Regions from separate parts of the Anoxybacillus kestanbolensis genome, predicted to be linked through region 2. Evidence: a T-box and tRNA genes for the amino acid it is inferred to sense, from the RefSeq annotation. Region 2 holds a T-box; the other holds one or more tRNA genes.
The links. A T-box is a leader RNA that pairs with one kind of tRNA and senses whether it is charged. The one in region 2 lies ahead of pheS (phenylalanine--tRNA ligase subunit alpha), so its partner is inferred to be a tRNA-Phe.
Positions count from the first base shown of each region.

Region 1 (16,780 bases), on a different contig from region 2:
AGCATTAGAGTTGGCGACGGAAGATACGTTACTTGTTGTCGTAGATACGCATAAACCTTCGCTCGTTATAGAAGAACGGTTGTTGTTACGATTAGATCGGGTTGTTGTGATTGACCATCATCGTCGTGGCGAAGAGTTCATTGAAGATCCGATTCTCGTATATATGGAGCCATATGCTTCGTCTACATCAGAGCTCGTAACAGAATTGTTACAATATCAACCAAAGCGTTCAAAATTATCTATGCTCGAGGCAACAGCTTTGCTAGCAGGCATCGTTGTCGATACGAAAAGTTTCACATTACGCACAGGATCAAGAACGTTTGATGCAGCTTCATATTTACGCGCCCAAGGAGCGGACACGACACTTGTCCAAAAACTGTTAAAAGAAAATATTGAGCATTACATTAAGCGTGCTAAAATAATTGAGAACGCTATCATTGATGAGCACGGGTTTGCGATTGCAAAGGGAAGCGCCAATGAAACATATGATCCGGTTTTAATTGCTCAAGCAGCGGATACGCTATTATCTCTAAATGGTGTTGTCGCTTCGTTTGTTATTTCGAAGCGAAACGATCAAATGATCGGGATTAGTGCCCGTTCGTTAGGAGATGTGAATGTGCAGTTAATTATGGAAAAACTTGATGGTGGTGGTCATCTCACGAATGCGGCCACTCAGCTTGCCAATATTACAATCGATGAAGCAGAAAAGCGATTGAAGGAAGCCATTCGAGAATATATTGCAGGAGGTAAGGACACATGAAAGTGATCTTTTTAAAAGATGTGAAAGGAAAAGGAAAAAAAGGGGAAGTAAAAAACGTTGCTGATGGTTATGCGCAAAACTTTTTATTTAAACAAGGGTTAGCGATCGAGGCAACCCCAGCCAATTTAAAAGCATTAGAAGCCCAAAAAAATAAACAGAAGAAAGAAGCGGAAGAAGAATTAGCTCGCGCAAAAAAATTGAAAGAAAAAATTGATACGTTAACTGTTGAATTATTTGCGAAAGCTGGTGAAGGTGGTCGTCTATTCGGTTCAATTACGAGCAAGCAAATTGCGGAGGCGCTTCAGCAACAACATGATATTAAAATTGATAAACGAAAAATTGAATTAGATGACGCCATTCGAGCGCTTGGCTATACAAATGTACCAATTAAACTTCATCCAGAAGTAACTGCTACATTAAAAGTACATGTACAAGAGCAAAAGTAATGAAATGTGATTTTATGCCGGATTTTTTCCGTGCATATAATCACATTTTTCTTATGAGAAAGGACGGTGAGCGTACATGACAGACATATTTGCTGATCGACTCCCCCCACAAAATATCGAAGCTGAACAAGCTGTGCTCGGAGCGATTTTACTAGAGCCATCCGCGCTCACAACCGCTTCAGAAATATTAATTCCCGAAGATTTTTATCGAGCGGCACATCAAAAAATTTTCCGAACGATGTTACAACTATCTGATCGTGGCGAGCCCGTTGATTTAGTGACGGTTACATCGGAACTAGCAGATGCAAATGCGCTTGAAGAAGTAGGAGGCGTGTCATATTTAACAGAACTTGCCAATGCCGTTCCAACAGCGGCGAATGTGCACTATTATGCGAAAATTGTAGAGGAAAAATCTATTTTGCGCCGTTTAATTCGCACGGCTACATCGATTGCTCAAGACGGTTATACGCGCGAAGATGAAGTAGACGATGTGTTAAATGAAGCGGAGCGAAAAATTTTAGAAGTATCGCAACGAAAAAATACGACGGGATTTCAAAATATAAAAGATGTGCTTGTTCAAGCGTATGACAACATCGAAATGCTTCATAACCGAAAAGGTGAGATCACGGGAATTCCAACAGGTTTTATTGAACTTGATCGAATGACAGCAGGATTTCAACGAAGCGATTTTATTATTGTTGCTGCTCGTCCGTCTGTCGGGAAAACAGCGTTTGCATTAAATATTGCCCAAAATGTGGCGACACGTACAGGTGAGAACGTGGCAATTTTTAGCTTAGAGATGGGGGCACAGCAACTCGTCATGCGTATGCTTTGCGCAGAAGGAAACATTAACGCCCAAAACTTACGAACCGGCAAACTAACGCCAGAAGATTGGGGAAAGTTAACGATGGCGATGGGTAGTCTATCAAATGCTGGTATTTTTATTGACGATACGCCGAACATTCGTGTTAGTGAAATTCGTGCCAAATGCCGTCGCTTAAAACAAGAACAAGGACTTGGTATGATATTGATCGACTACTTGCAGCTCATTCAAGGAAGTGGACGCAATCGTGAAAATCGTCAACAAGAAGTATCGGAAATTTCCCGCTCGCTAAAAGCGCTAGCTCGTGAATTAGATGTTCCTGTTATCGCTTTATCTCAGCTTTCGCGTAGCGTGGAGCAACGTCAAGATAAGCGACCAATGATGTCTGACTTGCGCGAATCGGGAAGTATTGAACAAGACGCGGATATTGTTGCTTTTTTATATCGTGATGATTATTACGACAAAGAATCAGAAAACAAAAACATTATCGAAATTATTATTGCGAAACAACGGAACGGTCCTGTTGGTACTGTACAACTTGCTTTTGTAAAAGAGTACAACAAGTTTGTCAACTTAGAGCGCCGCTTCGATGATACGAACGTTCCACCGGGAGCGTAATGTATACGAATAAAAATAACATATAACTATATAAATGTTCGGTTTTTTGTTGATTTTTCATAGTTGATTTGGTACACTTACTATGTTTGGAATTGATGAAGCGGAGGTGCTCGCTATGTCTTCAGTTGTTGTTGTTGGAACACAATGGGGCGATGAGGGAAAAGGAAAGATTACAGACTTTTTATCACAGCATGCAGAAGTGATTGCGCGATATCAAGGTGGAAATAACGCCGGACATACGATTGTATTTAACGGCGAAAAGTATAAATTACATTTAATCCCTTCTGGTATTTTTTATAAAGATAAAATTTGTGTGATTGGAAATGGAATGGTTGTTGATCCGAAAGCGCTCGTGCAAGAATTAGCGTATTTGCATGAGCGTGGTGTAAGCACAGACAATTTACGCATTAGCAACCGTGCGCATGTCATTTTGCCTTATCACTTAAAGCTAGATGAAGTAGAAGAAGAGAGAAAAGGGGCTAATAAAATTGGGACGACGAAAAAAGGCATTGGCCCTGCTTATATGGACAAAGCCGCGCGTGTCGGCATTCGCATTGCAGATTTGCTTGATCGCGAAGTGTTTGAAGAAAAGTTAGCTCGTAACTTAGCTGAGAAAAATGTGCTTTTTGAAAAAGTGTACGGTGTAGAAGGGTTTCAGTTAGAACACATTCTTGATGAATATTACGAATACGGACAGCAAATTGCCAAATATGTTTGTGACACATCTGTCGTATTAAACGATGCACTTGATGAAGGACGCCGTGTTTTATTTGAAGGTGCTCAAGGCGTTATGTTAGATATCGACCAAGGTACGTACCCATTTGTTACGTCGTCAAATCCTGTTGCTGGTGGGGTTACCATTGGGGCTGGTGTTGGCCCGACAAAAATTAAACATGTTGTGGGGGTAGCGAAAGCATATACAACACGTGTTGGTGACGGTCCGTTTCCAACAGAGTTAAACAACGAAATTGGTGATCGTATTCGTGAAGTAGGTCGTGAATACGGAACGACAACCGGGCGTCCACGCCGTGTCGGTTGGTTTGATAGCGTCGTTGTTCGTCATGCGCGTCGTGTTAGTGGAATTACAGACTTATCATTAAACTCGATCGACGTGTTAACAGGTATTGAAACGTTGAAAATTTGTGTTGCTTATCGTTACAAAGGACAAATCATAGAGGAGTTTCCGGCGAGTTTGAAAGTATTAGCGGAATGTGAGCCGGTATATGAAGAATTGCCGGGATGGACGGAAGATATTACGGGTGTAAAAAGTTTAGACGAGCTTCCAGCTAATGCACGTCGTTATGTTGAGCGCATTTCGCAATTAACGGGTATTCCGCTTTCGATTTTCTCGGTCGGACCAGACCGCTCTCAAACGAATGTTGTCCGCAACGTATATGCATAAGAAAAAACGTCGATGACTCGTTCGTCGGCGTTTTTTTAAAAAAACTATTGTCTTATTACTAATTATATAATAGAATAATAGATGTCTGTTGAAATACGGTTCCGTGGTGTAGGGGTTAACATGCCTGCCTGTCACGCAGGAGATCGCGGGTTCGAATCCCGTCGGAACCGCCATTTTTATTGAAATAGCAATGCGATAAAAATTGGGAAGTCAGTTATACATATGGCTCGGTAGCTCAGTCGGTAGAGCACGTTCGAATTGGCTTCTGTGCCAAGGCCTCAGCGTACCGCTCGAACTGTATCTTGAGTAAGCAAACGGAGAGCGGGACGAAGGACGTTGTTTCAAGTGGAATAGTATGGTGGAGAAAATTGTTTATATGGCTCGGTAGCTCAGTCGGTAGAGCAAAGGACTGAAAATCCTTGTGTCGGCGGTTCGATTCCGTCCCGAGCCACTTGCAAGCATAGATACGTATATGTGTCTATGCTTTTTTGTTTTATAATGGTGACATGGTACACTATATGTAAATATGCCTTTGGGGGAGTGAACGTACATGGAAAAAAAAATTTTAGTTGTCGACGATGAAAAGCCAATTGCTGATATTTTGCAATTTAATTTAAGAAAAGAAGGGTACGACGTACATTGTGCATATGACGGTGTAGAAGCGCTGCAAAAAGTAGAAGACATTCAACCAGATTTAATTTTATTAGATATTATGCTACCTCAAAAAGATGGCATGGAAGTATGTCGTGAAATTCGTAAAAAATACGATATGCCTATTATTATGCTAACAGCAAAGGACTCTGAAATAGATAAAGTGCTTGGGCTAGAACTTGGCGCAGACGATTACGTGACGAAACCATTTAGCACACGCGAGCTGTTAGCGCGCGTCAAAGCGAATTTACGTCGCCACCAACAAAGACAAGAACAAGATGTAAAAGAAATGAGCGAAATAAAAATTGGTCCGCTCACGATTCACCCAGATGCTTACACGGTATCGAAACGAGGAGAACAAATTGAGTTAACCCATCGAGAATTTGAACTACTTCACTATTTAGCAAAGCATATCGGACAAGTGATGACGCGCGAACATTTACTGCAAACGGTATGGGGATATGACTATTTTGGCGATGTGCGTACCGTGGATGTCACCGTTCGACGTTTGCGTGAAAAAATCGAAGATAACCCTTCGCACCCGACATGGATTGTAACAAGACGAGGGGTCGGGTATTACTTACGAAATCCGGAACAGGAGTAACCGCATGAGAAAAGTGAGCATATTTCAATCGATTCATGTGAAATTTGCCTTGATTTACATTTTACTTATTTTAATTGCGATGCAAATTATTGGGGCTTATTTTGTACGTCAGTTGGAAGCGCAGCTTGTTGAAAACTTTAAAAATTCATTAAACGAGCGCGTTATTTTACTTGCTTATAACATTGAACAAGAAATGAACAAAGAACGCGATAAAAAGAGTCCGACGATCGAGGAAGAAATTCGTTCTATTTTACAAGACTTCGTTTCGCAAGATATTTCCGAAGTGCGCGTCATTGATCATAAAAGTAAAGTGTTAGGGACATCGAACCCATATAATCAAAATATTGTCGGAAAGCGCACGACAGACTTATTAATTAAACGAACGTTAGTGGCCGGTGAAATGACAGAAAAAATGCTCGTTGACCCGAAAACAGGTCATCGCATGTACATTTCTTCTACGCCTATTAAAGTGAAAAATGAAATTAAAGGGGCGATTTATGTCATCGCCTCGATGGAGAACGTTTTTGCGCAAATGAGGCAAATTAATAACATTTTAGCGACTGGAACGGGCATTGCTTTAGTCATTACGGCGTTATTAGGCATTTTATTAGCACAGACGATTACACGACCAATTTCAGATATGCGTAAACAAGCATTGGCAATGGCAAAAGGTAATTTTTCTCGAAAAGTAAAAGTGTATGGATACGATGAAATTGGACAACTCGCGCTCAGTTTTAACAACTTAACGAAAAAATTGCAAGAAGCGCAAGCAACGACAGAAGGAGAGCGACGTAAATTAGAATCGGTATTAACGCATATGACAGATGGGGTTATTGCAACAGACCGAAAAGGACGAATCATTTTAATTAACGATGCCGCCCTCAACATTTTAAATGTTTCACGTGAAACAGTGCTTTCAGCACCGATTGTGACGGTATTAGGATTAGATGAACAATATACGTTCGAAACGTTAATTGAAGAACGTGAAACGTTAATTTTAGACTTTAGTACGGACGACGAAATGTATATTTTGCGCGCTTCTTTATCTGTCATTCAAAAAGAAAAAGGGCTTGTGAATGGCTTAATTGTCGTACTGCATGACATTACAGAGCATGAAAAAATTGACCGTGATCGTCGCGAGTTTGTAGCCAATGTGTCCCATGAATTGCGAACGCCGTTAACAACGATGCGCAGTTATTTAGAGGCACTGGCGGACGGAGCGTGGCGAGATGAAGAAATTGCTCCGAGATTTATTGAAGTGACACAAAACGAAACAGAACGAATGATTCGTCTCGTTAACGATTTGTTACAGCTTTCTAAGCTCGACAGTAAAGACTATAAATTGAAAAAGACGCGCGTTCATTTTATTCCATATTTTCATAAAGTGATCGATCGATTTGAATTAACAAAAAAAGAAAACGTTTCGTTTGTTCGAGATTTTCCAAATGAGAAAATGATTGTGTATATGGATGAAGATAAAATTACCCAAGTGCTCGACAATATTATCTCTAACGCGTTGAAGTATTCTCCACAAGGAGGAACAATTACGTTTCGGGTGAAGAAAAAAGGCGAATATATTGAAGTGAGTGTAAAAGATGAAGGTGTCGGTATTCCGAAATCCGATTTATCGAAAATTTTTGAGCGTTTTTATCGTGTCGACAAGGCACGTTCGCGTAAACTAGGTGGAACAGGATTAGGTCTTGCGATTGCAAAAGAGGTTGTTGTTGCACATGGTGGGCGTATTTGGGCAGAAAGTCAAGAAAGAAAAGGGACAACCATTTACTTTACTTTGCCGATTGAACAACAGAAAAAAGGATGAAAACGATGAGATACGAAACGATCAAGTCAATTGTATTGACGATTCTTGTATGTACGAGCGTTTTTTTAACGTGGAGTTTATGGACGTATCAACCGAAATATGATTTCATCGAAAACGCAAAATACATTCAAAATGTTCCTGTCAGTAATGTCGCCGTTGATTATGGCACAGTCATTCAGCCTCGTTATATTTTCATTCATAAAAATGAACAACATTATGGGATAACACATCATTCGGACATTTATAAATTTATGAAAGAGATGAAAAATTGGACATTCGATCATTTCGAAAACATATCAAGCACGATAAAGAAAGAACAATTTCTTTCCTTTATCCGTGGAAAAGGAAAAATTGAAATTATTTATCCCGATGACATACCGATTGAAATGTATCGAACGATGTTTCAGTTTGAAGATCAAGATGTCGAAAAAGTTCAGTTCGATCGCATCATCATTCCGATGAATGAAAACGAAGGAGAGGTGACTGTCTATTTCGTATCTGTCAATGAAAAGCGTATATATAAAGCGGTTGTTCAAGATGCAGCAATCGAAAATTTGAAACAAACATATTATGCGCGGGCAGAACGTTATACCCCGTTTTTATCTTATGACATTAGCGAAACAAAATCGTTGTTTTTACCAGCGCGTCCGCTCGTATTAAACCGATTGCAATATTATATGGATGAGTTAAGTACAGATCGTTTTAAAGATGCATTATTTACAGACCCAAGTTTTGTGAAAAAAGATGTACTCAATTTTGGCGAGGAATACACAGATGGATCACGCTTAATGGACGTTGATTTATCTAAAAAATTACTGTTGTACGTCAATCCAGCAGCTCGTGGTGAAACACAAACGTTTGACCCAACTATTTTGCAAAAAAGTATTGATTTTGTGAACGATCATGGCGGTTGGACAGACACGTATTATTTTGATCGCTTAGACGAAAACGGGAGAAAAGTAACTTTTCGTTTGTTCGCCAATGGCTACCCTGTATTTAATCGTTACGGAATGGCGGAAATTGTGCAAATATGGGGGGAAAACGAGATTATAAATTACCAACGTCCGTTATTCACATTAGCGATTCCCGACCGCGTGAGTTTGCCAATTACACTTTCGTCTGGATATGAAGTCATCGATCAGTTGAAAAAACAAAAAAATATTCAACATGAATTTATTGACGACATTTCAATTGGCTACGAACTTGTTCGCGATTCAGAGCGAGAAAATATCGTCATTTTAGAACCATCTTGGTATTGTTTGTATAACGGAACGTGGCGGAAAATTGTGATGACGACAGATGAACGAAGAGGGGATATCATTGGATTGGAGTAAAACGAAAACCATTTTTATTATTACATTCCTCATTCTTGATATATTTTTAGGTTATCAATTTATCCAGAAAAAAAATAGTAGCCAGCTTGATGTCATTTTAGAAGCGACAATCGAGGAACAGCTCGAAGCGGATGGCATTACATATGTCGATTTACCAAAAGAGATCACAAAATCGACATATGTGAGTGGGAAAAGTAAAACATTCACAGAAGATGAAGTGAAAAAATTAACGAACCAACAAGTCGAAGCTGCAAATGAAACGGTGTTACAAGCCCACTTTATTCAGCCTGTTCCGCTACAAGATCCAAAGGATGGTTATCGCTTAACAGAGTTTTTAAAACAAAATATCATTGCAGGTGATCAATATACGTTTTGGAAATATGATGAGCATTTACAAGCGCTCATTTATTTTCAGCAATATGACGGAAAAACAATTTATAAAAATGTGAGCAGTATGTTACTTATTTATGTGAACGATCAAAATGAGATGGTCGGCTATGAACAAACGTTGCTCGTTGATTTAGAAAAAAACGAAAAAAAGCAAGAAATTTTACCAGCGATTAAAGCGTTAGAAACGTTGTATAAACGAAATTACTTAAAGCCGGGTGATCGCGTAACGAAAATTGATCTCGGCTATTATGCGCTCGTTCAGTTTACAGCTTCCCAGGTGTTAACGCCAACATGGCACGTTGTTGTGAACGGAAAAACAGATTATTATGTCAACGCCTTTGAAGGACAAGTCATTAGCGATGAAAATAAAGTGTTGGAGTGAATTAGATGAAGTTTAGTGTTTTAGCAAGCGGTAGCACAGGCAATGCTTTTTACGTAGAAACGAAACAAGAACGATTGCTTGTTGATGCTGGATTAAGCGGGAAACAATTAGAAAAACTATTTGCCGACATTGATCGTCATATTGAAGATATAACCGGTGTTTTAGTAACGCATGAACATAGCGACCATATTAAAGGACTAGGTGTGATCGCCCGTAAGTATTGCCTTCCGATTTATGCGAATGAAAAAACGTGGAGAGCGATGGAAGGTCTTATTGGTGATATCCCATCTGAACAAAAATTTATTTTTCCGACAGGTTCTGTTCGTACGTTCGGAGATTTGGATGTGGAATCGTTCGGTGTGTCTCACGATGCTGCAGAGCCGATGTTTTATGTGTTTCATTATGAAGGAAAAAAGTTAGCTCTCATTACAGATACAGGATATGTGAGTGAACGCATGAAAGGTGTCATTCGCCATGCCGATGTATTTGTATTTGAAAGTAACCATGATGTAGAAATGTTACGTATGGGAAAATATCCTTGGAACATTAAACGGCGTATTTTAAGCGATGTTGGACATGTATCGAATGAAGACGCAGGTCTCGCTCTAGCAGATGTCATTGGTGACAAAACAAAGCGCATTTATTTAGCGCATTTAAGCCAAGATAACAATATGAAAGAATTAGCACGCATGACGGTCGCTCAGACGCTTGAAAGAAAAGGGATCATTGTAGGGGAATCTTTTCAACTGTACGATACAGATCCGGCTCGTCCAACGGAGCTTATTTCTGTATAAATTTCATCGTTTTTTCACCAATATATTGTATGTATATCATTAGATTAGATAGTTAGGAAAAAAGAGTATTATAATGAAAAAGGGAGCAACATGTTATAAAGAAAGGACGGGTGAAAGATGGGTTATTATGATGATCATTATGAACATATTCGTCAAAAACAAAAAGGCAATCGTGGAGGAACGTTCTTAGCAGGTTTTGTTGGAGCTGTATTAGGTGGAATGCTTGTTATCGTTGCCGTTCCTTCTTTAGTGAAATGGGACGTGCTTCCTTATCATGTTGAACAAACGGAAGAAAAACAGACAACGGTGACGGAGCAACCAAAAGTAGATAAAAGTGTAGCTGTCGATGTTGTGACTCAAGTAACAAAAGCGGTGAATAAAGTATCGGATGCTGTTGTTGGCATTGTCAATATTCAAGAGGCGAGCTTTTGGTCGGAAGGTGGAGAAGCGGGAACTGGTTCGGGAGTCATTTATAAAAAAGAAGGAAACAAAGCATATATTGTTACCAACCATCACGTCGTTGAAGGAGCAAGTCGTGTGGAAGTGAGCTTAAGCGACGGAACAAAGGTGCCAGCGCGATTGCTTGGGAGCGATGTGTGGACGGATTTAGCTGTATTAGAAATCGATGCGAAACATGTCACAAAAGTAGCTGAATTTGGCAACTCCGACGTCATAAAAGTAGGAGAACCGGTCATTGCGGTCGGAAACCCACTTGGCTTGCAATTTGCAGGTTCTGTGACGCAAGGAATTATTTCTGGAGTAAATCGTACGATTCCGATCGACATTGATCGCGACGGTATTCCAGATTGGCATGCCGAAGTACTACAAACAGACGCTGCCATTAACCCAGGAAACAGCGGGGGCGCACTCGTAAATATCGAAGGTCAAGTCATTGGAATCAACTCGATGAAAATTGCGCAAGAAGCTGTGGAAGGAATCGGATTATCGATTCCAATCAATTACGCTAAGCCAGTTATCGCTGACTTAGAAAAATTCGGACAAGTTCGTCGTCCGTACATGGGAGTGGAACTTCGCTCATTAAGTGACATCCCGGCATACCATTGGCAACAGACACTTCATTTGCCAGCAAGCGTCAAAGAAGGAGTAGCGATCTTACAAGTCGTACCGGGATCACCTGCTGCGCAAGCTGGATTGCGTGAATTTGATGTCATCGTTGCGTTAGATGATGAAAAAATCGCCGATGTGGTTGAATTAAGAAAGCATTTATATAATCGCAAACAAATTGGTGATACGATGAAAGTGACATTTTATCGCGATGGTAAAAAACAAACGGTGACATTAAAATTAGCGAAACAATCGTTGTAACGAAACGACAGGGGAGACCTGTCGTTTCATTCATGAACAAGGGGTGATGGGACGTGTGGAAATGTTGTGAACAACATGTTGAACTGGCAATTGATATGTATGTGGATGAAAAACAACAAGCACCAGAAATATCAACAACACCTGTGGATAAAAAAGAAGAATTATGCGATTTTTGTAAACAACGAGCTACATATATAGTAGGGAACTAATGTTTCTACACAATATGTGGATTTGTGTTGTGGATATGTGGATAAATCTTGTGGATATCATGTTTGTAAAGTGGGGATCACTTGTGAATATATACATTATTGCTGTGGGTAAACTGAAAGAAAAATATTTAAAACAAGGGATTGAAGAATATACGAAACGATTATCAGCCTATGCGAAAGTCGACATCATTGAAGTAGCAGATGAAAAAGCGCCAGAGCAGTTAAGTGAACAACAAATGGAGCTCGTCAAGAAGAAAGAAGGTGAGCGTATTTTAGCAAAAGTGACAGATGATATGCACGTGATTGCTTTAGCGATTGATGGAAAAATGATGTCATCTGAACAGTTTGCTCAAACGCTTGATCGGTTAGCGACATACGGAAAAAGCAAGATTGCTTTTATTATCGGTGGGTCACTAGGCTTAAGCGACGACGTCATGAAACGAGCAAACGAATCGCTCTCGTTTTCAAAAATGACATTTCCTCATCAACTCATGCGCCTCATTTTAACCGAGCAAATTTACCGCGCTTTTCGGATTAATCGTGGAGAACCGTATCATAAGTAAAATAAGCGGCCGAATCCAGCCGCTTATTTTACCCCTTTCATAAAGCTTTCAATTTTTGGTGAGATGATGAAAAGAATGACGCTAAAGGCGATGGCGATTCCACCGATCGTTCCGAAATAAGCCATTTCTGTTTCTGGTGTATAAAACTTTACGATTTGCGCGTTAATCGCTTGAGCGGCTGCGCTTGATAAAAACCATAAGCTCATCGTTTGAGCTGAAAATGCCGCTGGAGCGAGCTTTGTCGTTGCCGATAAGCCGACCGGTGATAAACATAGCTCACCAAACACAACGATTAAGTAGCTTAGCACGAGCCAAAGAGGGCTCACTAATGAGTCGTTTCCACCGAGATAAGCCGGCAATAAAATGACGACAAACGATAACCCAGCAAACAATAAAGCTAAAGAAAATTTCTTTGGAATGGATGGTTGTTTATCTCCTAGCTTCACCCATAGCCAAGCGAAAATCGGCGCAAACGTAATAACAAACAACGGATTCAACGATTGGAACCAAGCTGGTGAAAGATCGATACCAGCAAAATGTAACTGCGTTCGTTTATCTGCATACGTTGCTAAAATAGTGGAACCTTGTTCTTGAATCGACCAAAACATCGCTGATGCGATGAATAACGGGATATAAGCAATAATGCGTGAACGTTCCACATCTGTCGTTTTCGGACTACGATACATCACGACGAAATAAATCGTTGGAATGACGATACCGAAAATGCCAACGAGTGAGACGAACAAATCGATCGTTAATACATTCATTGATGAGCCGATGAAAACGAGTAAAGCGATGATCGCTGCGCCAATTGCTCCCCATGTGAACACTTTTTTCTTTTCATCTGCAGATAATGGGTTTGGTACATGCGTTCCCGCAAGACCGAGATTTTTCTTTTTCGTTGCGACAAATACGAGAAGTCCGAAAAACATTCCGATCGCGGCAATCCCAAAACCGAGATGGAAATTATATTTCATGCCAACCGTTCCGACAACGAGCGGAGCTAAAAAGGCACCGAGGTTAATCCCCATGTAGAAAATGCTAAACCCCGCATCGCGACGGTGGTCCCCTTCAGCATATAAATCTCCAACGACGCTTGAAACGTTTGGTTTAAGCAATCCTGTCCCAAGAACGATTAACACCATCGAAACAAAAAACATTGTCACACTTCCCGGAACAGCTAGAGCAATGTGACCGAGCATAATTAAAATGCCCCCGTAAAACACAGCTTTTGCCGTTCCAAACAATCGGTCAGCAACCCATCCGCCAATGATTCCTGACATATAAACGAGAGAACCGTAAATCGACATAATTGCTAGAGCAGTCGTTTGATCCAGCCCTAAACCGCCCTTTGATACTTCATAGTACATGTAAAACACGAGAATGGCGCGCATGCCATAGTAGGAGAAGCGCTCCCAAAACTCCGTAAAAAATAATGTAAAAAGTCCTTTTGGGTGGCCGAAAAAGCCGCGTTGGGGAACGCTCTCGATCATTCGTTGTCTGCTTTGTGACATAACGAAACCCCTTCCATTTTTGAAAATAATAATTTTTATTTTCTGTATTTTCTATATGAAGCCAATCCTTAGTAATAAAAAGGCTTCACAAATAATGATTTTAAAACAATATACAGATTAAGTAAATAAAAAAAATTCTAAAATAATATAAGAGGATAGCTTTTCGCCATCCTCTTATTTGCGATGCATTTTAAACTGTAAAAATAATTCATTGTAATAGGCAAGCATGCTTTTTCCGAGGTTTTCATACACTTCCAGTTTATTAGCTAGTTGTTCGCTCGGATAAAAACGTTCGTCTTCAACGACTTCTTTCGGCAAATATTCGAGCGCTTTTTTATTTGGTGTCGAGTAGCCAACGTATTCGGCATTTTGGGCTGCATTTTTCGGATCAAGCATAAAATTAATGAATTGATGGGCTCCTTCAATGTTTTTTGCCGTCTTTGGAATAACCATATTATCAAACCATAAGTTTGTTCCTTCTTTTGGGATGACATAATCGAGTCGCTCGTTTTCCCACATGATTTCTGCCGCATCCCCTGACCAAACGATACCGATCGCTGCTTCTTCGTTCGCAAGTAGCATTTTAATTTCGTCTCCGACAATCGCTTTTACGTTTGGCGTGAGGGCATCTAGTTTTTGTTTTGCTTGTTGTAAATGAGTTTTGTTCGTATCATTTAAGGAATAATGCAAACTATTTAACGCCATGCCGATAATTTCACGTGCGCCGTCAACAAGCAAAATTTCATTTTTAAACGCCGGATCCCATAAATCGTTCCAACTCGTTATTTCCTTTCCACCAAGTAGGGCACGGTTATAGATGATGCCGACCGTTCCCCAAAAGTAAGGAATGGAATATTGATTCCCTGGATCAAACGATAAGTTAAGAAAACGCTCATCAATATAGCGTAAATTTGGGATTTTTGCATGATCGATCGGGAGCAACAATCCTTCTTCTTTCATTTTACTGATGGCATATTCTGAAGGAACAGCGACATCGAATGTCGCGCCGCCTTGGGAAATTTTCGTCATCATCGCTTCATTTGAATCAAACGTTTGATAAATGACTTTGAGACCTGTTTCTTTTTCAAATTTTTTAATAAGCGCAGGATCAATATAATCGCCCCAGTTATAAATCGTTAACGTGTTGTTTCCTCCATACCCTTCGGATGATTCGATCGTTTTTGTCACATAAAGCAAACTAAAAGTAATGAGCCAAACAAGCAAAAAAAGCGACAGTACTTTTTTCATTTTTTTCCCCCCTTTACGCTAGCACGTTGTGTCATTATGTAATACACAACGACGAGGAAAAGCGTAAATAAGAAAAGAAGGGTAGATAAAGCGTTAACGGATAAAGAAATCCCTTGGCGTGCACGTGAATAAATTTCGACAGATAATGTTGAGAAACCATTTCCTGTTACGAAAAACGTAACCGCAAAATCATCGAGTGAATATGTGAGCGCCATGAAAAAACCAGCAAAAATGCCCGGTGTCACGTACGGGAGAACGACTCTCGTCAATACGTTCCATTCGTTTGCCCCTAAGTCGCGTGCTGCGTCAATTAATGTTGGGCTCATTTCTTGTAGCTTCGGTAATACCATTAACACGACAATCGGGATGCTGAAAGCAATGTGCGACAAAAGAACGGACGTAAATCCGAGTTGAATGCCAGCAATCGTAAACAAGATTAGAAACGATGCCCCAATAATAACGTCAGGGCTGACAATTAAGATGTTATTTAACGTAAGCAACGTTTGTTTCCAACGATGCTTCGCATAATAAATGGCGATGGCGCCAAATACGCCAATGATTGTCGCAAGCGATGATGACAATAAGGCGATAATAATCGTATGCAATACAATAATGAGCAGGCGTGTGTCGTCAAACACTTCTTTATACCAATCAAGTGTAAACGATTCGAAATGGTGCATCGTCCCGCCGCTATTAAACGAATAGTAAATTAAATAAAAAATAGGCATGTATAATATAAAAAAGACAAATGCTAAATAGAGGCGAGAAATTTTCATTGTCTCACCCCCCATTTTTTATTTCCTGTGATCGCCATAATGCTAGCCATAGCGATCATTAAAAAGACAGCGATTGTCGCACCCATTCCCCAGTTTTGCGTCACGAGAAAATGTTGCTCAACCGCGGTGCCGAGCGTAATGACGCGGTTTCCAGCGATCAGTCTCGTCAACATAAAGAGCGAGAGCGACGGAATGAACACTGCTTGACAGCCTGCTTTCACGCCATCAAGCGTAAGCGGAAAAATGACGCGACGAAATGTCGTCCATCCGCTTGCTCCTAAGTCGCGCGCTGCATCGATCAAAGAAGGGTTTAATTTTTCAAGCGCATTAAAAATCGGCAAAATCATAAACGGGATAAAAATATAAACAGATACAAAAACAAAACTAAAGTCCGTAAACAATAGTTGTTTCGTTCCAATTCCAATCGTTTCAAGCAGTGCATTGACAGCTCCGTACGTGCCGAACAGTCCGAGGAAAGCGTATGCTTTTAACAACAAATTGACCCATGTCGGCAAAATAATAAGCAACAACCATAACTGCTTATGCTTCGTTTTTGTCAACAAATATGCGGTTGGATAAGCAATAACAAGCGAGATTGCTGTAATGACAAAAGCATACCAAAACGAGTTTAGCGTCATTCGTAAGTAAACAGGTGTGAAAAAAGTTTCATAGTTAACGAACGAGAAATTCCCTTCAATATCGAAAAACGAATAATAAACGATAAGAATGATCGGTGCAATAACAAACAATGCGATCCATAACCAATACGGAACAGCATAAGCGTAGCGGCGCATATTATTCACCTCCACTCCGCTTCATGACATGAATCGCTTCTGGTTCAAAATGAAGGCCGATTTCTTCCCCAATTTCTGCTTTTTTTGTCGAGTGAACGAGCCACTCGTTCCCATACGCATCATAACAACAAAGCTCATAATGCACACCACGGAATAAAACAGAATCGACGCGCACACGCAATTTGCCACGCTCAACAGTTGTTAACTCTAAATCTTCAGGACGAATAACAATGTCGACGCGTTCGTTTTTCGCAAAACCGCGATCAACGCATGTAAATTGTTGATTAGCAAATTCCACAACAAAATCGTCCATCATCACCCCAGTAA
Region 1 is NZ_MQAD01000010.1:26,304-43,083, forward strand. Features, by position in the region: gene BO219_RS07650 (DHH family phosphoesterase) at 1-760, shown strand, start outside; gene rplI (50S ribosomal protein L9) at 757-1,206, shown strand; gene dnaB (replicative DNA helicase) at 1,283-2,647, shown strand; gene BO219_RS07665 (adenylosuccinate synthase) at 2,763-4,049, shown strand; tRNA gene BO219_RS07670 (tRNA-Asp) at 4,147-4,222, shown strand; tRNA gene BO219_RS07675 (tRNA-Phe) at 4,428-4,500, shown strand; gene yycF (response regulator YycF) at 4,600-5,304, shown strand; gene walK (cell wall metabolism sensor histidine kinase WalK) at 5,309-7,123, shown strand; gene BO219_RS07690 (YycH family regulatory protein) at 7,129-8,457, shown strand; gene BO219_RS07695 (two-component system regulatory protein YycI) at 8,444-9,229, shown strand; gene BO219_RS07700 (MBL fold metallo-hydrolase) at 9,235-10,023, shown strand; gene BO219_RS07705 (S1C family serine protease) at 10,141-11,349, shown strand; gene BO219_RS07710 (CxxH/CxxC protein) at 11,403-11,558, shown strand; gene rlmH (23S rRNA (pseudouridine(1915)-N(3))-methyltransferase RlmH) at 11,642-12,121, shown strand; gene BO219_RS07720 (peptide MFS transporter) at 12,145-13,635, opposite strand; gene BO219_RS07725 (ABC transporter substrate-binding protein) at 13,810-14,883, opposite strand; gene BO219_RS07730 (ABC transporter permease) at 14,880-15,659, opposite strand; gene BO219_RS07735 (ABC transporter permease) at 15,656-16,453, opposite strand; gene BO219_RS07740 (ABC transporter ATP-binding protein) at 16,455-16,780, opposite strand, start outside.
Region 1: it has a tRNA-Phe gene. The T-box ahead of pheS (phenylalanine--tRNA ligase subunit alpha) is inferred to sense a tRNA for this amino acid. The anticodon was not compared.

Region 2 (16,780 bases):
CAACGAACAAATCATGCCGTTTGATTCTTCCCCGCGCAATTTCGCGCGTTTAATTTTAAAGTTGCCAGGCAATACAGCACCAACTTTAGCAACGGCAACCTTTTGTCCTTTTGCGACGTTCGGCGCCCCGCAAATAATTTGCACTGGCTCCCCTTCCCCGATATCGACAAGACATTTACTTAGTTTATCGGCGTTCGGATGTTGTTCACGCTCGAGCACATGTCCGATGACAACTCCTTGTACTCCTTTATTCCGTACCTCGACGCTTTCTACTTCAATCCCTGCTTTTGTAATGCGATCGGCTAATTGTTTTGCGGTAATGCCTGTTAAATCCACATATTCCTGTAGCCATTTATATGAAACGAACATCCATGAAACCTCCCTTTACACCCGATTAAATTGTTGCAAGAAACGAAGATCGTTTTGGTAAAAATGGCGAATATCATCAATGCCATATTTGAGCATTGCGATACGCTCTGGACCCATACCAAACGCAAAACCTGTATATTTTTTCGAGTCAAATCCCGCCATCTCGAGCACGTTCGGATGGACCATCCCTGCCCCTAAAATTTCAATCCAACCTGTTCCTTTACATACGTTACAGCCGTGCCCGCCGCAATTAAAACATGATACGTCGACTTCAACAGACGGTTCGGTAAATGGGAAAAAGCTTGGACGGAAGCGAATGTCGCGATCTTCACCAAACATTTTGCGGGCAAATTCACGTAACGTTCCTTTTAGGTCGCTCATGCGAATGTTTTCGTCCACCACGAGCCCTTCAATTTGCGTAAATTGATGGGAATGCGTTGCATCGTCGTTGTCGCGGCGGTACACTTTTCCCGGGCAAATGATTTTTACAGGGCCTCGCCCTTGATGTTTTTCCATCGTTCTTGCTTGCACTGGTGACGTATGCGTGCGCAACAAAATCTCCTCGGTGATGTAGAACGAATCTTGCATATCGCGCGCCGGATGACCTTTTGGCAAATTGAGCGCTTCAAAGTTGTAATAATCTTGCTCTACTTCTGGACCTTCAGCAATCGTATATCCCATGCCGATAAATAAATCTTCAATTTCTTCAATAACGCGCGTGAGTGGATGATGATTGCCACGTCTAATCGGACGCCCTGGAAGTGTCACATCAATCGCTTCCGCCGCTAGTTTTTTCTCGACTTCTGCTTGTTCAAGTGTTGCTTGTTTTGCCTCTAACGCTTGTTGAATCGCTTCGCGTACGTCGTTGACAAGCGCTCCCATGATCGGACGCTCTTCAGGCGACAGCGCCCCCATGCCGCGCAACACTTCTGTAATTGGGCCTTTTTTTCCGAGATACGCCACACGCACTTCATTGAGCGTTTTTAAATCGTTTGCTTGTTCAATTTTTTCAAGCGCTTCTTGTTGAAGCTGTTGTAACCGCTCCTTCATATGGAAATCCCTCCTTGTTATGTATAAAAAATAAAAAACTCGCCCCTCACATAAGGGACGAGTGCACTCGCGGTACCACCCTTGTTAGCTATGCGATCAACATAGCTCACTTCATTGTGATAACGGTCTACACCGGAACGCCTTTACATTTTGCACGCGCAAAATGGTCCAAGCGCCAACTCCCGAGGTGAATTCACTTGCTTGAGCCATAAAAACGCTCGCAGTCTATGGCGTTTTCTCCCTGAATGGCGATCGGCAAGCTACTCTTCTCGATCATCGTTTTTTGTATGATGAAATTCTTCATTTATTATAAGCAAATGGGGAATAACGTGCAAGGTTGCGTTTATTTTTTCTGTAAATGGTAAAGTAAAATTCCTGTCGCAACGGCTACGTTTAACGATTCTGCTTTCCCGTAAATCGGCACATATAAGTTGGCAGTTGTTTGCTGTAGCCACTTATCGTTCACACCGCTTCCTTCGTTTCCAACGATTAATGCAAACGATGACGAAGGGGATACAGATCGATAGTCTACTCCGTTTTGAAGCGATGTTCCATAAATCGGAATATGCCTGTTTTGAAAATGGGCGATCCATTGTCCAATATCTCCTTTTATCACAGGGAAATGAAACAACGAACCTTGTGTTGCACGAATCACTTTTGCGTTATATATATCGACGCTTCCTTCTCCGACGACAACGGCGTCTATTCCAGCAGCATCTGCGGTACGAATAATCGTTCCTAAGTTTCCTGGATCTTGAACCGCGTCGATGAACAGCGCCGTTTGCACACTATCGACGTTCCAATGCAAATGCTTGCACACTGCAACAATTCCTTGCGGTGTTTCCGTATCGCTTAATTCGCCGATCACCGCTTCCGTGACAATCACCATCGGAATATGATCTACCTTCCAGCTTGTCGGAATCGTTTTCGTTTCTGATAAAATAAGAAGTTCAACGATGTTGCTTTTTAAAGCTTCTTCAACTAAATGAAATCCTTCTACTAAAAATAGCCCCGTTTTCTCGCGTTCTTTTTTCGTGAGCAGTTTTTTCCATTGCTTCACTCGTTCATTTTTTGGCGATTCAATTCGTTTCACTCGTTGTTCCCCCAATGTTTCGCAATAAATTCATCACGTCCAGATGCCGCACGGTCTTCTTTATAATGTTTCGGATTTTTTTTATGGTAATTTTGATGATAGTCTTCTGCTGGATAAAACGTTGTCGCTGGTAAAATTTCTGTCACAATCGGCTTAGAAAAACGACCGCTTTCTTCTAATTGTTTTTTCGATTGCTCCGCTAATGTTTTTTGTCTTTCGTTATGATAAAAAATCGCTGTTCGATATTGTGGGCCACGGTCGTGAAATTGCCCCCCGTCATCCGTTGGATCAATTTGACACCAATACAACTCTAACAATTTTTCGTACGGAAATACATCGGGATCAAACGTAATTTGTACCGCTTCATAATGTCCTGTCGTTCCTGTTTTCACTTGTTCATACGTCGGATGTTCCACATGACCGCCTGTGTATCCAGAAACAATGCCATAAATACCGTCAAGTTCTTCAAACGGAGTGACCATGCACCAAAAACATCCGCCAGCAAATGTTGCTTTTTCCATGTTTCTCTCTCCTCTTTTATGAATAGTAGTTACCATTATAGCAAAAACTACGTACGCAATACATAAAGAATGGAGTGAGTCAAATGGATTTTAATTTACGTGGTGCCGTGATGGCAAACGTGGCAAACAGCTCAAAAGACCAATTAGAACATACGATCGTCGATGCGATTCAACAAGGTGAAGAAAAATATTTACCTGGTCTTGGCGTTTTATTTGAAGCGTTATGGAATCACGCAACAGAGGAACAAAAACAATCGATGCTTGAAACATTAGAAGAAGCCGTAAAAAAATAGCCTTCGCATTGAAGGCTATTTTCCGTCAACAACACAAAACCTATATTTTGTCGTTGATAAATACACTTCTCCTGCACGCAATATGCAAGATGGGAAGTGAGAATAATTCACGGCATTTGGCAATGCTTGCGTCTCCAAACAAATCCCTAAATATTTTCGCGATGGTACACCGTTTATCGTTTCTTCATTAGGAAGCTGGTTCCCTGTGTACACGACTACCGCTGGTTCGTCTGTTTCGACAATCAGTGCTCGCCCACTTTCTCTGTCACATAAAACAATTTCTTCATCATGATGAGTATTTAACACAAATGGATGGTCATATCCTTGCCCGACTAAAACAATTTGCGGATCTGTTGAATCGATTACTTCTTTTAGCACTTTTCCTAGACGCAAATCAAAAAATGTACCCGCTACATCTTTTATTTCCCCAGTCGGGATAAATTCATGATCCAACGGTAAAAAGCGATCGCTTTTTATTTTTAATTCGTGTTGCAAAATATCTCTTTTTACGTTACCGCTTAAATTGAAATACGTATGATTTGTTAATGTAAACGGAGTGTCCTGATCCGAAATGGCGTGATAAGAAATGATGAACTCATTTTGATTATTTAGTGTATATGTGACTTGAACATCAACATTTCCTGGATATCCTTCTTCCCCATCAACACTTCGATGCGAAAAACGGACACCGACTTCTTCTTTTTGTGAAAATCCTACTGCTCGCCAAATCACGTGGTGGAATCCTTTTTCTCCACCGTGCAAGTGGTTTTTATATTCATTTGCATGTAGCTTATATGTTTTTCCATTTAACTGAAAAGAACTATTTTTTATTCTTCCAGCTACCCTCCCGATAACAGCTCCTAAGTATGGATAGTTTGTCAAATAAGAAGAAAAATCATCAAATGCTAAAACGACATTTTCAACGTTTCCGTTTTTATCAGGCACGAGTATGCTTGTAATAATACAACCGTAGTTTAAACAAGTGATTTCCATTCCATGATCATTGGCAAGTGTAAATGCGATGATCGGTTGACCATTGATTTCTGTTCGTTGTTCTTGTACAAGCTTCATGCTTCTTCTCCTTTTTGGTAACATCATAAAAGAAATATCTCTCACCAAAGTGGAAGCTATTTCTTTACTGTATGGGCACAGCTGCTTTCTCTTACGACAAGTTTCGTTGGAACAACAATTTTTTTCGGAATTTCCCTTTTCGTCTGAATTTGTTCAACAAGCAATTCAACTGCTGTTTCTCCCATAAATTCGGTATAAACTTGCACGGTAGATAACGGTGGTTGAACAAATTTCGATGTAGGAAGATCGTTAAAGCCTACGATGGCCACTTCATTTGGCACATCAATTCCAGCTTCATGTAGCGCCCGCAACGCTCCAATCGCCATCGAATCGCTTGCGATAAAAAACGCAGTTGGCCGATTCGGCAGCTGAAGTGCTTGTTTCATTAACATATATCCATCTTCTGCAATAAAACGCCCGGTGAAAACATATTCGGGAATGAACATGCCTCGCAAATATAAATATTCGTAAAATGTACGTTCACGCTCATCTTGAATTAAATGACCGTCATCAACATATTCGCGTCCGCCAATATATCCAATATGTTTATGACCGAGATCAATTAAATATTGAAGAACGCGAGCTGTCGCTTTTCGAAAATCGACAACGACAGAATCAAAGCGATCTTCATCAGGCGAATAATCAACAAAAACGATATGGTCGGTAACAGATGCAAACAAGTCAATTTCCCTTTTTCCAAACTTCCCGACCGCTATAATCCCATCTAACCCTGTCAACCACTCCGATTCATACGAGCCTTCTTTTTTAAATAACTTGACTAACTCAATTTGGCGGCGAAAACATTCCTTTTCAACACCAAGGCGCACAGCCATGTAGTATGGATCGTCAAGTTCTTGAGATTCCGAATACCAGTTCACCACCCCAAAGCGAAGTCGGTCTTTTGCACTCATTTGACTGCGTTCTCTAGGCGTTTTATAGTTCAGCTCTTGGGCAATTTCAAAAATGCGCTTTTTCGTTTCATCCGTGACAGATAACGTTGTATCGTAGTTTAGTACGCGCGATACAGTGGCGACCGAAACCCCTGCTTTCTCAGCAATTTCTTTCAATGTAGCCATCGATGTCCCCCCTTTATTTATGCTAAATTTTAATGATTTGACTATCGTACGGTTTGAGGATCAAGTCGCGAAATTGTTTTTCTTGATCTGTATGATTGAGGACGAACATATACTCTCCATCTTCACATACACGTCGATATACTTCAATACCTTCGTCGCTTTCTACATGCCATATGTGATGTTTTTGCACAATTTCCTTTGCAAGGTCATTCAGCACATCGTCATCTATGCCCCCACCAATATAATAAACGTTCCCATCACCATATTCATTTTCAGTTATCGCGGCGAGCGGATAAAATGGATCATCATATCGATATAACACAGTAGCCGTTGTTGGTTCAAGCAAATCGCGCCACACAGAACACATCGCCTTTCTACCTTGCCATCGTCCTTCACCGATGATTGGAACATGACGATATGCAAGCGATTCTACTTCGTGAATATGCGCACCGACAAGGTCGCTCACGTGCGCAGGTAATACATGTTTGAAATGAATGTTATTTTGTTTGTTTTTTAATCCGGTTCGGAAAGAAAAAATAATCGTTCCACCAGACCGAGCAAACGTTTTCAATTTTTCTGCTAATTGTTCGTCAATGATTTGTAATACGGGAACGATGAGTACCTTATATGTTGAAAACTCGCGTGACACAGGAATGACATCGATAGTTGTATTTAAACGATAAAACGGCTCATACAACCGAAGAAGCTCCGTTGTAAAATCAAACGCTTTACTTTGTGGCTGAAAACGCCACGACCAAATATTGTCGTAATCATACAAAACCGCAATATCTGCTTGAATCGGTGACTGCAATACGTGTTCAAATGTCGGAATATGTGAAAAAACAGATTGCACTTCCTTGTACTTTCTTCCGCGTATATTGCTATGGTCTACAATTCCGTAACAAAATTGTTCAGCTCCTCGATCCATTCCGCGCCAACTAAAATATAACATATTCGTACATCCATGCGCGAACGCTTGATACGACCACATTTTTGCTTGATTCGGCCGCGGTAAATATCCGATCATCTCATGCCCTTGAGCTCCCATTAACTCTTCGACAATCCAATAATTTTTCCCAAGCAACCCGCGATTAAAATCATGACTCATCGCAATCGCCGCAGGAGAAATCGGTTCATCTAGTCCCCCCCATACCGGATAGTTATCGTACGATACAAAATCCATGTCGCGTACATTTTCTTCATGATCAAACCATTTATTAAAAAAACCACCAGATACGTTCGTCGTGACTTGTTGATGCGAACCTTTATATTTTTTCACGATGTTTGTCATCTCATGAGCGAAACGATTGACAGAAAACGAACGAAAGCGAGCCCAATCTAACTGCAAAGATGGATTATGCGTTGTAATGGTTTTCGTTGGTATCGGAATTTCTGAAAAATCGTTATACGTCTGTCCCCAAAAAATTGTTCCATACGCTTCATTCAATGCGTCAATTTGTTTATACTTCTCTTGCAAAAATTGTTGAAACTCACGATGGCACTGCTCACAATAACACATATCGCTTCCTTCATGTCCGAATTCATTATCAATTTGCCAAGCAACGATCGCTTCCTCATCTTTGTAATGTTTAACAAGTTGTTCCGTTATATTGGCTGCATATGAGCGATATGTTTTCGAGTTAAAACAATATTGTCGTCGCCCCCCAAATACACGTGTACGTCCATATTCGTCTTTCGATAAAATATCTGGGTGCTTTTTTGCTAACCATGCTGGAAACGTTGCGGTCGGCGTACCAAACATGATCGAAAGTCCGTTTTCTTTCAACTTTTTAACTACTTCATCAAAAAAAGAAAAGTCAATATTCCCTTCTGTTCTCTCCATTAAATGCCAAGAAAATTCTCCGATGCGAACGATGTTAGCCCCAAGCGCTTTAATTCCTTGAATATCTTCATCGATCATTTCTTTTGGCCAATATTCTGGATAGTAGTCCACTCCTACATACATGTTTTCTCCTCCGTCTTTAGTTATTTCGTTCTTGCATATGACGAATAAAACGATGAAACGCTTCCTTTCCTTCTTCCGTTCGTTTAAATACACCTGCATGTTCAAGCACTTGTTCGAATCGTTTTCCTACTTCTTCTTTTAATAGCTCATGCACGTCATTGATGACAAGGTTTCTTTCCATCATGTCCTGCACCCATTCCCAATGCTTCAATAATGTCGGTTCCCATTGTTCTTTCGGCGTTTTGTTTGTCATATATATCGCTACACTCTCTAATTCATCCGCTAATCGACTAGGCAATACCGCTAACCCCATGACTTCAATTAAACCGATATTTTCCTTTTTAATATGGTGCAATTCCTCATGCGGATGAAAAATACCGTACGGATATTTCTCTGATGTACGATTGTTTCTTAACACGATATCCATCTCGTATAATTCCTCTCGTCTACGAGCAATTGGTGTGACTGTATTATGCGGTACACCATTTGTTTGTGCATATATACCTACTTTCGGATCGCTATACGTTTGCCACTCTCTATAGATAAAATCACTCACTTCTAACACATCTTGTTTTGCCCCGCGTACACGTATGACTGACATTGGCCAACGAATGATGCTCATTTGTACGTTTGGGTAAGCTTGTAATGTAAACGTAAAATCTGGTGAAGCTTTTTCAATCGCAAATGTATATTTTCCACCTTGAAAATGATCGTGCGATAAAATCGATCCTCCTACAATAGGTAAATCAGCATTGGAGCCGATAAAGTAATGCGGAAATTGATCGACAAAATCAAGCAACCGTTCAAACGTTTTTCTTTCCATTTTCATTGGCACATGCTTATCACGCAGTACGATGCAATGTTCGTTGTAATAAACGTAAGGTGAATATTGAAAAAACCAACGTTCCCCACATAACTCAACAGGAATAATCCGATGGTTCGCTCGGGCAGGATGACGAATGGTCCCTGCATACCCTTCATTTTCAATACATAGCAAGCAAGGAGGATAATGTTGCTCTTTTGTTTCCTTCATGCGCGCAATATCGCGAGGATCTTTTTCGGGTTTAGATAAATTGATTGTAATATCCATATCTCCGTATTTCGTACGCGCTTTCCATTGTCTATTTTTCATCACCCGGTCTACGCGAATGTAATTGGATGCTTGACTAAGCTTATAAAACCAAGTTGTTGCTTCTTGCTTATTGCGTTTGTATTTTTCATAAAATGTTTGAATGATTGTAGACGGACGTGCCACAAAACAATTCATCATTTCTGTATCAAATAAATCACGTTCGGTTACTGTCTTTCCAGCAAATCGTCCATGCGCTTCAGCCCAATGGATTATGCGTTGTAAAATGGAAACGAGTGGGCGATCCGAGGAAGGCATCACGTTAACTTGTTGCCATTCGTCCAACTTTAACAAGGCTAATATACGATTGCGTGTATAAATGACATCTTCTTGTTCAATTAAACGATGATGGAGCGCATATTGAATAAGCGCTTCAATTTCTTCATAAATGTTTACCATCGCTTACACCTCTTCATATCCGTTCGGATTCGCTTCATGCCACTCCCATGCGGAAGCAACAATTTCCTCAATCGCTGTGTATTTCGGCTGCCAGCCGAGTTCGCGTTTTGCTTTTTCCGATGAAGCAACTAAACGTGCGGGATCTCCAGGTCGTCTTGGTACAATTTTTGTAGGAATCGGATGTCCTGTGACACGCCGTGCTGCTTCCACGACTTCTTTGACAGAAAATCCGTTGCCATTTCCTAAATTGTATATGTTACTTTCTCCACCGTTTCTTAGTTTTTCTACCGCTAACATGTGGGCATCTACTAAATCTAACACATGAATGTAGTCACGAATGCACGTACCATCATGCGTGTCGTAATCATCTCCAAAAATATGAATCTCTTCTCGTTTCCGTAACGGTACTTGTAAAATAAGCGGAATTAAATGGGTCTCCGGACGATGATCTTCGCCAATTATTGTTCCATACGCCCCAGCAACATTAAAATATCGTAAAGAAATATAACGAATACCGTGTGCCATGTTCACCCATTTCATCATTTTTTCCATCGCTAGTTTTGTTTCACCGTATGGACTTTCAGGATTTGTTTCATCTGCCTCTTGAATCGGAATTTGTTTTGGTTCTCCATATACAGCAGCCGTTGATGAGAAAACAATTTGTTTTACACCATGTTCATTTATCACATCAAGTAACACTTCTGTTCCATAAACATTGTTGTTGTAATACGCTAATGGAGCTTTCACGCTTTCTCCAACAAGAGAATGAGCCGCAAAGTGAACCACTGTATCTATTTCATGCTTTTTAAATATGTCGCTTAAAAAGTGACGATCACGAATATCTCCCTCGTAAAACAGCGCATCTGGGTGAACAGCTTTTCGATGTCCCGTTTGTAAATTGTCAACGACAACGACTTGTTCCCCTTTTTCAATAAAACGATACACCGCATGACTTCCAATGTAGCCTGCCCCACCACAAACAAGAATCATTACAAGCTCTCTCCTTCTTTTGTAAGCTGTTTGGCCCCACCACCAATTTTCGCTACGTAAAAACTTGGCGCATAACCGACTTCCATTTCATACACTCGACCAACTTCCTCGATAAACGATGGAATATGATCGTCCTTTACAATATTTACAGTACAACCACCAAAGCCAGCTCCCGTCATACGTGCCCCAATCGTCCCTTTATGTTTCCATGCTGCTTCAACAAGCGTATCTAATTCTTTCCCGGTCACTTCATAATCATCACGCAACGATTCATGTGATTGGCGCATTAATTGTCCAAACGTATGCAAATCCCCTTGGCGCAAAACAAGAGCCGCTTGCTTCGTTCGTTCATTTTCTGAAACGACATGACGCACTCGCTTTTGTTCTATCGGTGACAAAACGTGCGCATATTGGTGAAACTGCTCGGTCGTTAAATCTCCAAGTGAATGGATACGTACATAATGTTGTAATTTCACAAGCGCCTGTTCACATGTCGTACGGCGTTCGTTATATGCTGAATCCGCTAATCCGCGCTTTTTATTTGTATTGGCAATGACGATCGAGCAATCTTCCAAAGAAAGTGGCAAATATTCGTATTGAAGCGTTTGGCAATCGAGTAGTAGCGCATGCTCTGCTTTCCCCATTCCAACCGCAAATTGATCCATAATCCCGCAGTTCACACCGATATATTCATTTTCAACCTTTTTACTAATTTTTACTAATTCCAGCATCTCGATATGAAGTCGAAACAACTCGTTTAACATGACAGCAGTAACGAGCTCAATCGACGCGGACGAAGACAAGCCTGCCCCATTCGGAATATTGCCATAGTATAAGACGTCAATCCCATTTTGTGCATCTCTCGGCATAAGCGCTCGAATGATTCCCTTTGGATAATTCGCCCATCCATGACGTTCGTCATATGCAAGTTCATCTTTTGTGACGGAGACAATTCCATCTTCATGAAAATTTTTCGAATACAATCGAATAATCCCCTCATCATTTAATCGAGCAACCGCATACGTTCCGATATGCAATGAACACGGCAACACATATCCTCCGTTATAATCAGTATGTTCACCGATTAAATTGACGCGACCAGGGGCGAAGAAAGTGAAAGGTTTGTTATATCGGCTTTGAAACACTTTTATATATTCATTTTTTAATTGTTCAATCATTCTAGAACACCACTTTGCTTAAATTTATTGGTTTTAACATTCTTCATTTGCAACTATTCAGCGGCATTATAAAGTGAACGGAATAGTTTTTGTTTTGCTTGTCTATCCTGTGAATAATAGTAGACAAGGAGATGAATCGAATGTTGACGGTACAACAAGCTATATTTATAACAGAGAGTTTAATATGCAAAATCCAACAACAAAAGCATCTAATTGCTCACCAACAACAAGTGATCGATCAGCTTTTGACAGAAATCAAACAACTACGCAAAGAAAGTGAACAATTGAAGTATCACACTCAAGAATTTGAAGCACGTACCAAAAAATCGCTCCGATAATCATCTATCTTTGTATCACCACTATTTTCCTAACAAATATTCTTTCTTATTGCCAGCCATCTAGTGAAAAGCCGAACGTATAAAAAGGACATGGTAGAACGACGCTTCGTCAGGTCGAGCATCTACATCATCGCATCGTTCATCATGTAAATACGTGCCAAGGATTGAGGGGATTCTTTGAGTGAAGTCAAACTATTCAAAGTCGATGTCCGTCAATTATTCAGTCTTCCTCCTGTAACGATCAAAGTGACACAACTCGAAACCACATGTAACGAACCATGTGCAATATGGTTCACGACTCGCTGTACTTGTCACTTATTTGCACAACATTCAATGGATCGCTTAAAAGCGTTTAAGTAATATGATTTGGAGAATTATATCAACACTCGAAAAATACAAGAGCACCCGTTCGTACATACATAAATCCCTTCAATCCAATATGAACATCATTACCCCCGACATCTTGTATGTCGGTGAAACGAGCTTGCACATCGATGACAAGCTTGCATGGGGCATATGGCACGTACATCAACATATACATATCTTGCTCCTCATGTTTCTCGTGGGAAAAAGTAACCAATGCCATCGGGATTTTCCCACAATATAAAGGAACGATAATGTATGATACGTTCGATACGTATCATACATTCCCACAAGCATTTCATGCGCTTCGTCATGCCCATCATTTAAGTGATTGAAAAGGGTTCATGGAGCAAGGGCATACATTTCTATTCGCTATTAAACAAACTGTCAAAACGCATGACGGCGCATCTTCTGAAGGAGAGAGGTGATTGCCAACGTCTTGCATAAAGATCAAAACGACATTACACAGTCCATCAATCGATTTGGACAATAATCTTACAATACCCAGATGAGGTGTTACACCACATCGTGTATGCTGTGTAAACTAGAGGTTAAAGTATCAATTTGGATGTGTATAGCATTTAAGTGAATAGTACCTTAATTACAAGAATCGGAAATACTTTTCCATTCTTTTAATATCCACATAAAACTTACAAAATCCCCTTTAAGATATGGAACATTCAATCCTACATACATTAACTCATCGCCACCATATACCTCTCCTTTCCCAATTAAATAATATTGTTTATTCGGATCCAATCCTTTTAGACGAACTGAGGAAAGCGGTGCATTCGCCTCCGCTAATACTCTAAAGTAAGCGACAAACGCTTCGGATTGGTCTTCTGAAACGAACATCCACGCCGTTTCATTTCCTTCAAATGGGCTTAGGATTCGATAAAAGTTTCCATATTGCACCAAACGGCGAATTTCTTTATAAAAAACCACTTGATCTTTTACTTTTTCCTTCTCTTCATCGGTTAATTTAGTTAAATCGAGTTCATAGCCAAAGTTTCCTGACATCGCCACACGCCCGCGAATATCCAGTGAAGTGATGCGATGAACTTGATGGTTTGGAACTGCTGACACATGCGCTCCCATTGCGCTGATTGGATAAACGATACTTGTGCCGTATTGAATTTTTAAACGAGAGATCGCATCTGTATTGTCGCTCGTCCACGTTTGCGGCATGTAATAAAGAATCCCTGGATCAAAACGCCCGCCTCCACCTGAACAACTTTCAAATAAAACGTGCGGAAACTTGGAGGTGATTTCCTCCATTACGCGATACAACCCTAACATATAACGGTGGGCTGTTTCTCTTTGTCTTTCTGGCGGCAAGGCAGCAGATCCGATTTCGGTCATGTGACGATTCATATCCCATTTCACATAGGAAACGGGGGCGCTTGATAAAATATCGGACATTACTTTGATGATGTAATCACACACTTCTTTACGTGAGTAATCTAAAATAAGCTGATTACGTCCTTCTGAACGCGGCCGTTTTGGAACATGGAGGCACCAGTCTGGATGCTTGCGATATAAATCGCTATCGACCGAAATCATCTCCGGTTCAACCCATAGTCCAAACTGCATTCCCATCTCTCGGATTTTTGTAGCTAGTCCTGCTAATCCATTTGGAAGCTTCCTTTTGTCAACGAACCAATCTCCTAAAGAGCTTTTATCATCGTCCCGTTTACCAAACCAACCGTCATCTAATACAAATAACTCGATTCCTAATTCTTTACCTGCTTTCGCAATTTCCAAAATTTTCTCTTCGTTAAAATCAAAATAGGTAGCTTCCCAGTTGTTAATAAGAATTGGACGTTCTTTGTATCGGAATGGTCCGCGGGCTAAACGAGTTCGGTATAGTCGATGAAACGTTTGCGACATCCCGTTTAGTCCTTGATCGGAATAGACCATCACCACTTCCGGTGTTTGAAACGCTTCGCCAGGCTCTAATAGCCAAGTAAAATCAAACGGATTAATTCCTAGCGACACACGTGCTGTGTGAAATTGATCAACTTCCACTTGAGCAAGGAAATTGCCGCTGTACACGAGGCTAAAGCCAAATACTTCGCCTTCGTCTTCATTGGCATTTTTTCTTAACAGCGCGATGAATGGGTTTTGTTGATGACTGCTTGCCCCTCTTCGGCTTTCGATCGATTGAGTACCTACAAAAAGTGGTTTTCTTTCCATATATCTCTCTCGACAATGTGCGCCTGAAAGATGCAGAAAATCGAAGTTCGCATCGCGAAAATCGATATTCATGCTTAACGCACGTAAAATTTTTATATTTTCTGAACCTTGATTTTCAAAGCGAACGGAACGTGTAATCGCATTGAAATGTTCAAATACGGTATAAGAAAGGATTACTTTTAGCTTGGTGATATCATCCTCTAACTCGATTTCCAGCGTCTCCGCTTCATCTTCTGTTTCGACATAAGTCGCTGGCAATCCATTTAATTTCGGCTTGCCTTTGTAGATTTTATATGTTTTATAACGCAAATCCGATACGGTAGACCCATTTTCAAGTTGTATTTGATAAGCCGGTGTGCGAAAGTCTGTATTGCCGTATGCTGGATATTCTTGCGGCAATGTATCTAATGAAAATGTTCGATCAGATGGGTCAGGATTAGGAGAAAATCCTCGATCTAAAAACTGTAATTTATTCGAATGATGATAGTTGCGAACTTTTTTCCCGAAATAAAGATGGGCTAAATACCCGTCGCGGAAAATTTGCATAACATAGCTTGTGTCTTTTGCTTGTAAATGAAATGTTTTGTTTATAGAATCGAACGTAATCGCCATGGTAATCCCCCGTTATTTTTTATTTAATTGCGCCTCTTGTTACTCCGCTGATAATCCATTTTTGCGCAAACAAGTAAACGATAATCATCGGTGAAAGAGCCATTAAGTAGGAGGCGAATGCCAAGTTATAATCTGTGCCAAATTCAGACTGAAACACGTATTGGACTAATGGTAAAGTCATATCGTCTTGGTCGCTTAATACGACTAAAGGCAATAAAAAGTCGTTCCATGCCCATAGACAAGTAAGAATACCGATGGTTGCGTTAATTGGTGCTAGAAGCGGAAAGACAATTTTCCAAAAAACGCCCCACGTACTGCATCCATCCACGATGGCAGCTTCTTCGAGTTCTTTTGGAATGGAACGAATGTATCCGACATAGATAAAAATGTTAAAGGCAATTCCATAAACGATATAAAGAAAAATTAAACCGCTTGGATTATTCATACCGAACGCAGATGTTTGCTTGACGATCGGTAACATAATGATCGGAAACGGGATGAATAATGCGCTGACAAAGTAGTAATACAAGATTCTGAAAAATCTGCGATGCATGTTTCGAGCGATGGCGTAGGCCACCATCGAGTTTGTTAAAATGGTAAAAATGACAGTGGTAATGGTAATAAACGCACTATTTTTAAATGCTTGAAAAAAGTTCGTTGCTTCGATTGCTTTTGTAAAGTTTTCAAAGTGTAGTCCGGTTGGCAGCGAAAAGACGGAATGTGCTAACTCTTCTGGTGTTTTTAAAGCGATTGAAATGGCCATATACAAAGGAAACAAAATGAACAATGACCCGATGGCGATTAAACATATGACGAACCAATTTGTTTTCTTTTTCATTACATATCCACTTCCCGTTTTTGTAGAAATTTAATTTGCAATAACGATACGACCATAATGGCAATGAAATAGATGACAGCGTTTGCAGATTGGTAAGCGAATTCACCGCCTCGGAATCCGCCATTATAAATTAAAAGCGAAATCGATTCAGTTGATCGGCCAGGTCCGCCGCCAGTAAGAGCTACAACGTGGTCAAAGACCATCAAAAAGTTTTTCATAGCTAAAACCATATTAATTGTGAAGAAAGGGGCTATCATTGGAAATGTAATATGCCAAAAACTTTGCCATTTATTAGCGCCATCAATACTTGCAGCCTCATACAACTCTGCAGGAACCGTTTGTAAGCCTGCTAGATATAAAATGGTATTAAACGCACAAGCTTGCCAAACAGCGACAATGACGATTCCGATCCAAGCCCATTTTTCTTTTCCTAAAATATTGGTAGATAAAAAGTCGATTCCTAATTTTTCTCCTAATAAAGGAATAACATTGGCGAATAAGTAGTTAAAAATATAACCAACAATGAGGACGCTTAAAATATTTGGCAGAAAGTAGACAGCCTTAAAAAAGTTTTTAAACTTAATATTTGCATTGAGCCCCATCGCGATTAATAGGCTTAACACATTTACTAAAATAGTTGAAACAAAAGCAAACTTAAACGTAAAAAGATAAGAGTTGAGCACATTTTCGTCTTGAAATAAATAGTAATAATTTTTTAATCCTACAAAATCGTAATCAAAACTTAAGCCATCCCAGTTTGTAAACGAGTAGAAAATTCCTTGAATAGCTGGGAATGTGTGAAATGTTGCAAATAGAACAACAGCGGGTATCGTCATAAGATAAATCACAATATTTTTCGGCTTTTTCATGCTTTTTACAGGTAAAGGAATATGTTTGTTTGTTGAAAGTGCGAGATCCCTCTTCTTCATATGGCTTCCTCCTCATGTAGGGGAAGAGGAAATTAGGATGAATCCTAATCCCCTCTCAAAATGCGTTTATTTACGACCCTGTACTTTTTCCCACTCGGCGTCTAAGTTTTTAAGGAATTCTTCTACATCCTTATCATGCGTAAGCTGTTGTAAAAGTTTTTCTAAACCGACTGCAAGTGGGATATAGTGGTCTGGGAAGTCAACGAGAGCTCCTTTTTCAAAACTTTCTTTCAATCCATCTAAAGCAGGATCGTCTTGTGTAATACCTTTAATGGCAGAGAATGCATTTTGTTCGCTTAAGTAAAATTTTGCATTTTCCGGATCAAGTAAGAAGTTTACAAATTTTCTTGCTTCTTCTGTATGTTTTGA
Region 2 is NZ_MQAD01000013.1:139,661-156,440, reverse strand. Features, by position in the region: partial or broken gene pheT (phenylalanine--tRNA ligase subunit beta) at 1-369, opposite strand, end outside; gene pheS (phenylalanine--tRNA ligase subunit alpha) at 385-1,419, opposite strand; T-box leader at 1,470-1,705, opposite strand; gene BO219_RS09340 (TrmH family RNA methyltransferase) at 1,763-2,512, opposite strand; gene msrA (peptide-methionine (S)-S-oxide reductase MsrA) at 2,509-3,033, opposite strand; gene sspI (small acid-soluble spore protein SspI) at 3,117-3,326, shown strand; gene BO219_RS09325 (aldose epimerase family protein) at 3,342-4,397, opposite strand; gene BO219_RS09320 (LacI family DNA-binding transcriptional regulator) at 4,454-5,473, opposite strand; gene BO219_RS09315 (beta-galactosidase) at 5,496-7,439, opposite strand; gene galT (UDP-glucose--hexose-1-phosphate uridylyltransferase) at 7,456-8,967, opposite strand; gene galE (UDP-glucose 4-epimerase GalE) at 8,971-9,957, opposite strand; gene BO219_RS09300 (galactokinase) at 9,957-11,135, opposite strand; partial or broken gene BO219_RS15110 (IS66 family transposase) at 11,276-12,258, shown strand; gene BO219_RS09290 (alpha-galactosidase) at 12,434-14,644, opposite strand; gene BO219_RS09285 (carbohydrate ABC transporter permease) at 14,664-15,482, opposite strand; gene BO219_RS09280 (carbohydrate ABC transporter permease) at 15,482-16,351, opposite strand; gene BO219_RS09275 (ABC transporter substrate-binding protein) at 16,478-16,780, opposite strand, start outside.